DNA from 4 places in the Massilia scottii genome. Region 1 is predicted to be linked to each of the others. Evidence: riboswitches for the same ligand, from Rfam matches in the RefSeq annotation. Region 1 holds a riboswitch; each other region holds the start of a gene.

Evidence for each region. A riboswitch is a leader RNA that binds a small molecule or an ion and turns the genes downstream of it on or off. The one in region 1 is predicted to bind cobalamin.
Region 2: it holds a riboswitch for cobalamin, as region 1 does, so the genes downstream of both, RBA41_RS03710 (TonB-dependent receptor) here and RBA41_RS18555 (TonB-dependent receptor) in region 1, are expected to answer to the same signal.
Region 3: it holds a riboswitch for cobalamin, as region 1 does, so the genes downstream of both, RBA41_RS07745 (CbtB domain-containing protein) here and RBA41_RS18555 (TonB-dependent receptor) in region 1, are expected to answer to the same signal.
Region 4: it holds a riboswitch for cobalamin, as region 1 does, so the genes downstream of both, RBA41_RS03515 (TonB-dependent receptor) here and RBA41_RS18555 (TonB-dependent receptor) in region 1, are expected to answer to the same signal.

The regions. Positions count from the first base shown of each region.
Region 1 is NZ_JAVCWM010000012.1:211,525-213,721, forward strand. Features, by position in the region: gene RBA41_RS18555 (TonB-dependent receptor) at 1-1,001, opposite strand, end outside; cobalamin riboswitch at 1,081-1,229, opposite strand; gene RBA41_RS18560 (M1 family metallopeptidase) at 1,343-2,197, shown strand, end outside.
Region 2 is NZ_JAVCWM010000002.1:367,335-369,531, reverse strand. Features, by position in the region: gene RBA41_RS03710 (TonB-dependent receptor) at 1-1,390, opposite strand, end outside; cobalamin riboswitch at 1,687-1,904, opposite strand; gene RBA41_RS03705 (SGNH/GDSL hydrolase family protein) at 2,182-2,197, shown strand, end outside.
Region 3 is NZ_JAVCWM010000004.1:384,136-386,332, reverse strand. Features, by position in the region: gene RBA41_RS07750 (hypothetical protein) at 1-300, shown strand, start outside; cobalamin riboswitch at 367-596, shown strand; gene RBA41_RS07745 (CbtB domain-containing protein) at 747-944, shown strand; gene RBA41_RS07740 (CbtA family protein) at 935-1,687, shown strand; gene RBA41_RS07735 ((2Fe-2S) ferredoxin domain-containing protein) at 1,691-2,029, shown strand; gene RBA41_RS07730 (cobaltochelatase subunit CobN) at 2,016-2,197, shown strand, end outside.
Region 4 is NZ_JAVCWM010000002.1:270,692-272,888, forward strand. Features, by position in the region: gene RBA41_RS03515 (TonB-dependent receptor) at 1-1,284, opposite strand, end outside; cobalamin riboswitch at 1,462-1,698, opposite strand; gene RBA41_RS03520 (TonB-dependent siderophore receptor) at 1,839-2,197, opposite strand, start outside.

The DNA.
Region 1 (2,197 bases):
CTGTCGTAGGTCGACTTCGAGGCTGCGCGCACGCCCTCGAAGGTGTAGAAATAGGTGGAACGGACCGTGCGCTCGCGGCGCGACAGTTCGGCGGCCAGGTCGACGCTGCCGACGCGCTGCTCCACGAACGCGGTCAGGCGGTCCGAATCGAGCGAGCCCACATCGTCTGGCGTGCTGGCCTGGCGCGGGTTGTCGCGGAACTGTTGCATGCTCAGGGCGCCCGGCAATTCCGATTCCTGGCGCGCACGGTCGTAGCGCAGGCCGGTGCGGCCACCCTGGTATGCCCACTGGGCGCCGCCGCTGAAGGTATCGAGCTCGAAGCTGTTATGGTCGCGGTAATTGTCGGTGCGCTGGCTGCCGACCGAGGCGTCGAGCGCGAACCCGTTCCATGACCGGGCCACGGCGGCGCGCAGGTCGCGCAGGTTGAACTGACCGGTTTCGGCGCGCAGCATGCCGCGCCCGCCATTGGCCTCGGGACGGCGCGTGACGATGTGGATCACGCCGCCGGTGGCGCCTTCGCCATACAGCACGCTGGCGCCGCCGCGGATGATTTCGATGCGCTCGACGGTCTCGATCGGGATCGACGACAGGGTCGCATTGCTCAATTCACTTTCGGACATGCGCACGCCGTCCAGGGTGACCACCATGTTCTGGCTGCTGTTGGTGCCGAAGCCGCGCAGGTCGAGGCTGAAATCGGGCGAGCCGTCCAGGCTCTGGCGGCCGTACACGCCGCCGATCTGGCGGATGGCCTGGTTGACGTCGGCCGCGCCGGCGCGGCGGATGTCGTCGGCGCTGATGACGGTCGCGCCGATCGGGGCCAGCGCCGGGTCGCTGGCAAAGCGGGCGCCGGTCACGGTCACGGCGGGCAGGGTCTGGGCCTGGGCCTGGGCCTGGCCATCGGCGGCCAGCGCGGCGCTGGACATGAAACACAGGGACAGGGCGGAAACCAGCGCGAGCGGCCTGGCGGAGAGCGCACGGCGCGGCGATACTGCAGAAATCATGATGTCGTCTTCAGAAAATAGAGTCCGGGCCTGCGTCCCCGCAAGCCGGATTGCACGGACAGAGGCGCGCTGCGCGGCATCATGTCCACCTGTTTTGGCCGGTATCCGGGCTCGCACGACGTCAGTAACGACGGCTTGCAGTACCGTTGCGGGGGCAGCACACTGCGTGTTTCCCGTTTAACTGCCGGCGTGAAGACGCGGGCGGGCACCAAAACTGCGCCATTATAATCGGAGTCGCCATCCGGACCGCGGCCCGGCGGGCGTTGTGGCATGCTGTGCGGCCGGCTGCCCACCAGCCAGACCTGTTACCAATCGAAGCGCCCGGCGGCGCAGGAGAATGCATGCAAGCGCGTACCCGAACCATGGCCCAGAGGGCGCTCCTGCTGGCGGCAGCCGCCGTCGCGGGGGCCGAGCTGATGGCGCAGGCCGACATCACCATCACGCCGATTCCGGAACCGGTGACCGACGTCGGCATCGGCTTCGCCATGCCCTCGGCCAGCGCGGTGAGCGTGCCGAGCTCCCCGGACGCGTGGGGCGGGCCGCGCAGCGGCAGCGAAGCGACCCTGTCGGACCGCGTGGTCGACTACCGGATCGAAGCGACGCTCGACCCGGTAGCGCACACGGTCGACGGCAAGCAGAAACTCACCTGGCGCAACCGCAGCAAGGAGACCGTGCGCAGCGTCTACCTGCACCTGTACATGAACGCCTTCAAAAGCGCCGGCAGCACCTTCTTCACCGAGCAGCGCGAATCCGGCTACAACGCCACCATCGCCCCCGGCGAATGGGGCCATATCACCCTGCGCAGCGTGACCCAGGGCGGTGCCAGGGTCGACTGGTCGTTCGTCCACCCCGACAACGGCCCCGCCACCGACGAGACGGTGGTGCGCTTCGACCTGCCGGCGCCGGTGGCGCCAGGCGCTTCCACCAGCTTCGATATCACCTTCCTGACCCAATTGCCGCGCGTGGTGGCCAGTACCGGCCATGTCGGCAGCTTTCACCTGGTGGGCCAGTGGTTCCCCAAGATCGGGGTGCTGGAACTGCCTGGCGAACGCGGCGCCGCCAGGGCGCGCTGGAACGTGCACGAATATCACCACGAGACCGAGTTCTACGCCGACTTCGGCCGCTTCGATGTCAAGCTCACCGCGCCCAAGGGCTACACCGTGGGCGCCACCGGCGAACTGCAGGGGCCACCGGTG
Region 2 (2,197 bases), on a different contig from region 1:
TGTTGGCCAGGTTCAGCGACAGCAGGCTGGTGACCGGATCGCTGCCGCTGCTGAGCTGGCCGTACAGGGAGGTGTCGTCCCCGAGTTTCCAGGTCAGGCCCAGCCGCACGGCGGTCGACTGTAGCGTCGAGGTAAAGCCGGCCGCCCCCAGCAGGCTGACGCGCCCGACCTTGTAACGGTCATGGCGCAGGCCCGCCAGCAGCAGCAGCCGCGCACTGAGCGCATGGGAATCTTCGGCATACAGCGCATTGCTGCGGGTATGGGTTGTGAAATTCGGGCGCAAGGCGTCCGGGCTGTCGAACCGGCCCGGATTGAACCCCGTGGGCGCCACGCTGGAGGCACCGCCGTACGGCGCGTTGTTGGTGTGGGTGAAATTGATCGTGGCAGCTTCCCATCCGGCAACGATCCGGTTGGCCCCGGCATTCCAGCGCGCTTCGAGGCGGTTGCCGGTTTGTTCCTGATCATGGCCGATGGCGATGTAATTGCTGCGCTCGACCATCTCCGCTTGCGGGTTGTAATAATAGGTCTCGGCATTGCGCCAGTGGCGGCGCGCTTTCATATGCACGAGCTCGTCGGTGACGGTGAGAGCCGGCGAGACGCGCCAGCTCAGGCGGACCAGCGCCTTGTCGTCGTCAAAGCCGATGTCGGCGTCGCCCACGTTGTAGTTCTGCTTGCGCAGTGCGCGCGCGAGCCCGCCATTGATCAGCGGTGTGCCGAAGTAGCGCTGCGGTTTCTGTTCCAGATGGTCGAGCTGCATGGCAAGGTCGATGGCGGGCGTCAAGGCATAGGCCAGGCTGGTGAGTACCTTGCCGTGGCGCGCCTTGCCCCGCTCGATCAGCCCGTCGCTGCGGTCGGCATAGGCGTCGACACGGAATGCGCCGCTCTCCCCCAGCGCACCGGTGACGCCGACGCCGGCGCGCAACGCGCGCCCGCCGCCGATGCCGGCCATCGCTTCGAGCGAGGCGGCGCCTGCCGGCGCCTTGCGCACGGCATTGATGGTGGCGCCGGTGGTACCGCTGCCGTGGATCACCGAACCAGGGCCGCGCAGCACCTCGATGTACTCATACCCCCACGGATCGGACGGATAGGTGGCCGTGCCCGAGCCCACCTGCGGGCGCTGGCCGTTTTCCAGGATGGCGATGGCGCTGTTGCCGCTGAAACCGCGCGCCGCGTAGCCGATGCCGTTGCCGGGCGAGCTGATGTCGGTCAGGCCCGTGGTGCGGGTGACGGCATCCTTGAGCTGCACATCGCCGCGCGCCTCGATGCTCGCCGCGCCGAGCGACTCGACGCTGGCAGGCATGTCCTGCGTCGTCAGATCGAGCCGGCTGGCCGTGGCGTTCCGGCGCTTCAGCCCCAGGCCCTCCTCCTCGGCCGCGGCCTGAATGGTCACAGTCGGCATCACCGTGGTTGGCTCGGCCCAGGCAGCGGACCCGCACAACAGTGCGACGGCGGCGACGATGGGGCGGATGGGGGTAGAACAAGTTTGGCTGGAATGCATCATGGAAGCGTCTGACATAGTAAATGACCGGATCCCCGGCGATGAAGTTCGCGAAGGCGCACGCAGCCGCCACGGCACGCGCCATGCGCCAATGGCGAACGGATACGCGTACGCCATTGGCGTGCGATTGCATTAGCAAAAAGAAAAAACGGCGAACAAATAACAGGCAACACCTCACCCCGGGTGTTGCGCATGCATCGTGACTGGCCGGTCTTCTGGCTCGCCTTCATCCTTCCCTGGTCTTGCCTTCCCATGCGATGCACAGTGGCGTTCGATCAAAGTCGTCAGGCTTACAGCAGCGGGGGCTGCGCCGGACTGGCGCGAAATGAAAATCTCGCGCGTCACCGGCTTCCCGTTTCACCCTCCGGCCGACAAGCGGGAGGGCACCATTCACGTATTGGGGCGCATTTTACATTCGACAAAGCACATTTGTCACCCTATTGCCGCGCTGACGCCGGCACACAGGCCGCAGCGGCGCAGGCCAGCGCTGTGCGGGTCATGGGCGACGTCGGGTGACGGCACTACACATTTACAACAAATTCACACATTTTTGATATTTTATGTACAACACGAATGCTTAATTAGCACTGTTGTTCGTATTTGAAATACAGTACGAACACCGAGCTCAGGCTTGCTGACATGGTTAGCCTGTCTGCTGGGACCCACAATAAAGGAGACACTACATGAGCATTCGCTTTC
Region 3 (2,197 bases), on a different contig from region 1:
GGGCGCTGCGCCGAAGACCCGGAGAGCGAGGCTCCGTACGGCCAGGCCGAGATCGACGAGTGCGCCGGAATCCTCGACACTTATGCCGCTGCCGTGGAAAAGCTCCCCCAACCTGCAGCCCCCGCCGCGATCATGAAAGAAGTCGAACGCGTCGTCCTTGCCCTCAATGCGTTTGATGAACGCTGCAGCGTGATCGAGACCGAAGAGCGCGAAAGCCTGTGCGACATCATCTACCTGGTTGCCAAGGATGCGGGCCTGGAAGCCGACGAAGACATCACCGAACAATGGCGCGACTGGTAAATTCGTCCGCTGCGCACACGCCGGCCCGCGCAACCTTGCAATTTATATAGTCCAGACCTATACTTCGCCGGTAGTCAAGCTTCTGGTTCTGGCAAACGATCGTTTGCCGGATTAAATGGGAAGCCGGTGCGACCTCTCAAGGGGGGCAAAGCCGGCGCTGCCCCCGCAACGGTAAGCGAGTCAAGGATGTGCATCAAGCCACTGTGCCTAGTCAGCATGGGAAGGCGCATATCCGGGAAGGGTTTTTTGCCCCGCCACTCGCCAGCCCGGAAACCAGCCGAAGCGGTAAGTCGTTTGTATCGCGGAGGGCGATCCAGGTGGATCGCTGCGTTCCGCACCCCATCTCACGTTCCTTCTCCCCGTACAAGCCCCGGTTGCCGGACAGGGCAAGACGCGCGCGTCTGCATTTGCCTGGCTTTATGCGAAATGCTTTAGGAAGGAATGCCATGTCGCCGATCCGTAGCTTCATCACCACCGCCGATGAACAAGTCCCGTTTGTCTCCATCAAGGAGCGCATTGTGCAGGCCATGTGCGCCGCCAGCCTTGGCATCGTGCTGCTGTACGGTGCCGGTTTCGCCTCGATGGAAGCGCTGCACAACGCGGCGCACGACAGCCGCCACTCGGCCGGCTTCCCATGCCACTGATCCGCACCGCGCCCGCGGCAAGCCTGGGCACCTTCAACCGCATCATCGCCAGCGCAGCGGCGGCCGGCATCCTGGCCGGCCTGCTGCTGACCGGCGTGCAGCAGCTGCAAGTGGCACCCATTATCTTGCAGGCCGAGGTGTTCGAGAGCGCCGCGCCGAAGGCACTGGAGCAGGCCGCACCGCACAGCCACGCCGACGCCACGCCGCACGAACACGCGGATGAGGGCGCCCATGAACACGGCGGCTGGCAGCCGGACGACGGCGCCGAGCGCACCTTCTACACGGCGGTGGCCAACATCAGCGCCGGCGTCGGCTTCGCGCTGCTGCTGGCAGCGGCCATCAGCCTGCATGGCGGCGCAAGCGGCTGGCGCGCGGGCGTGCTGTGGGGCGCGGCCGGCTACACGGTCTTTTTCGTGGCGCCCTCGGTCGGCCTGCCGCCCGAGCTGCCGGGTACCGTCGCGGCGCCGCTGCTGGCGCGCCAGTTGTGGTGGACCGCCACCGTCATGGCCAGCGCGGGCGGGCTGGCGCTGCTGGTCTTCGCCAAGAACTGGCCGCTCAGGATCGCCGGCGCCTTGCTGCTGTTCGTGCCGCATCTGGTCGGTTCGCCCCAGCCGAAGGTCCATTCGAGCAGCGCACCGCCCGAGCTGGCGCTGAGCTTCCTGTACGCGACCTTGCTGGCCAATGCCGCCTTCTGGGTGGCCATGGGCGCGCTGGCGGGCTATTTCTACAAGAAATTCGGCTGACCGATGCGTACCCATGACCGGCACGTGTTCATGTGCGTCGGCCCGCGCTGCACCGAAAACGGCGTGCAGGCGCAGGCCGTGTTCGAGCACATGGGGCGCGAGATCGACGCCCATCCGGACCTCTGCGTCAAGCGCACCCGCACGCACTGCATGGTCGCATGCCGTAATGAAGGGCCGATCGTGGTGGTGTACCCGGAAGGCGTGTGGTACCGGCGCGTCGACGAAGCGGCAGCAGGGCGCATCGTCGCCGAGCACCTGATCGGCGGCGCCGAAGTGACCGACCTGATTTTCCATCGCATCGGCGAAGGCGACACAATTGTGGCGGACCATGACATCACCTGATTTTCCTCAAGGCCCGGCGCACATCGCGCTGCTTACCCACGCATCGAACGACCTGACTGTCCTGCACCACGCAGTGAGCCAGTTGCCGCCGGAGTTCGGCGCGGTGGCGGGCGTGAGCCTGCAGGGGCTCGACGCCGACGGCGGCGCCACGGCGCTGCTTTCGCGCGA
Region 4 (2,197 bases), on a different contig from region 1:
GCTGTGGACATCGAACCCGTAGCGGTCGGCGCGCAGCCCGGCGACAGTGCGCAGCCATGGCGCCCAGACGGTGCTATTGGACAGGTACAGCGCGCCGCTGCGCTGCTTGACCCTGTCCTCGCGCACGCTCAAGCGGCGCTGGCGCGCCTGGCTCAAATACAGGCCGACCGGGGCCAGCCTGTCCTGGCGCAGCTGAACGCCGAACGCTGTCTCGGAAGCGAAGGGGCCCAGGGCGTGGCGCCATGCGCGCTGCGCGTCCAGGCCGAGAATCTGCCGGCTTTCCGCCTGGTGGAACTGGTCGCCGTGCTCCGGATCGTCCAGTGCATAGGTAAAGTCGCTGAACAGGTCGAGCCGCGATGCGATGATGTAGGCATTGGCCCTGGCGCTGCCCGTGCCGTACTGGCGGCGCCACTCGCCCGACAGGCTGTAACGCGAGGTGTCGCCGCCATCCGTGGGAGCGAGCGTGCCATAGCGGCCGATCAGCCCGGCGTCGAGCGCGCGTTGCGGCACCTGATCGGTCGACGTCCACGACGAATGCATGCCCATCGCCGTCACCCGCACATCGTCGTCGCCGCGCCGCCAGCTGTACGACAGCACGCCGTTGACACGCTTGTAGTCTTCCGGCGTCTCCCAGGGACCATCCTGGCCCGCGCGTTCGAGGGCGTACAGCAGCGTACCGGCGGCGAGCGGGGTGGCGTTGGCGAGCAGCGCGCGGCTGAAGCGGTTCTGGCCGGCCTCCAGGCTCAGCAAGCCTTGCTCCATGTGCCGCACGTAGTCGAAAGCGGCTGCGCCGGCGACGGAAAAATCGCCTTCCTCCGCGTAATAGGTGCCTTTTTTATACGCGATGGTGCTGACCAGCTCCGGAATCAGGAAATTCAGGTCCGAATAGCCCTGGCCGTGCGCATTGGTCGGCAAGTTGACCGGCATGCCCATGACCGTGGTGCGGAAATCGGTGCCGTGATCGAGATTGAATCCGCGCGCGAAATATTGATTGGCTTTGCCGTCGCCGGCGTGCTGGGTCACGATCAGGCCTGGCACCGCTTCAAGCAGCTCGCCTGTGCGCAGCAAGGGACGGTTTTCGAGCTGCCTGGCGGTCACGGTGCCCTGGTTGGCCGAATCGGCGACGCCGAGCGGTATCAGGCTGGCGGACACGCGCACTTGCTGGACGGGGGATGGGGTATCGCCGTCGACGGTGGCGTTGGCAAAGGCGGGCATGGCCAGCAGCAGCATTGGCGACAGCAGGCGCAGCCCGCGTTGCGACGGGGCAGGGGTGGTATTTTTCACGGGTACTCTCGGTTAAGACCGGACAGGCCGGTCCGCTTGTTTTGTACGGCGCACATCCCCGTGCACCGAGAAAAAAGAAGCTGCGGCCGACAGAGGCGCGAGAGTCGATGGAGATGAGGGAGCGGCGGCGTTAAGCGCGGTCCCAGGCGATCCACAAACACGACAATTCCCGGCCGCTTGCTTCCATGCGTCCTGGCCGGTATCCGGGCTGACAGGTCAGATTGCCTCGCCTTCCCATGCCGGCGGCACAGTGGACCAAAGAGACAACCGGCCGCACGTCGTTGCACGACATGCGGCGCCTGTTTTACCGTTGCGGGGACAGCACACGTTTGCCGCTGGCATGCCAGCGCGTGTTTCCCGTTTAACTGCGGCCTTCAGAACAAGGCCGCGAGCACCAAAACGTGGCAATCATAACGGCTGCTGATGTATTTGGCAACGTTTCAATATGCAGTGACAGGCCGGGCCCGAGGAAGCGCTACGCTTGCCGGCCGGCGCCGGACAGCCTGGCGCGCCTCATTGCCGCATCATGGGCAATGAAGTGCGCAAACTGGCGCTTACCAGTTGTATTTCAAGGTCGCCCGTGCCGAGCGCGAGAGGCCCAGATAGCAGCTGTGGGCGGCGAAGCAGGAGGCGACATACTCCTTGTCCGCCACATTGTTCACGTGCAGTTCGGCCATCCAGTCGTTCATGCCCAGCCGGCCCAGGTCGTAGCGCAGCGCCAGGTCGAACAGGGTGCGGGCGGGCGCCGCGAAGCTGTTGATCGTGTCGCCCTGCGTCTTGCCGGTGTAGCGCGCGCCCAGGCCCAGGCCCAGGCCGGCCAGCGCGCCTGCGCGCACGGTGTAGTTGGCCCACACGGAAGCGCTGTGCGCGGGAATCTGCGCGCGCCGCTTGCCCAGGTCGGTGTTGTTGCTGC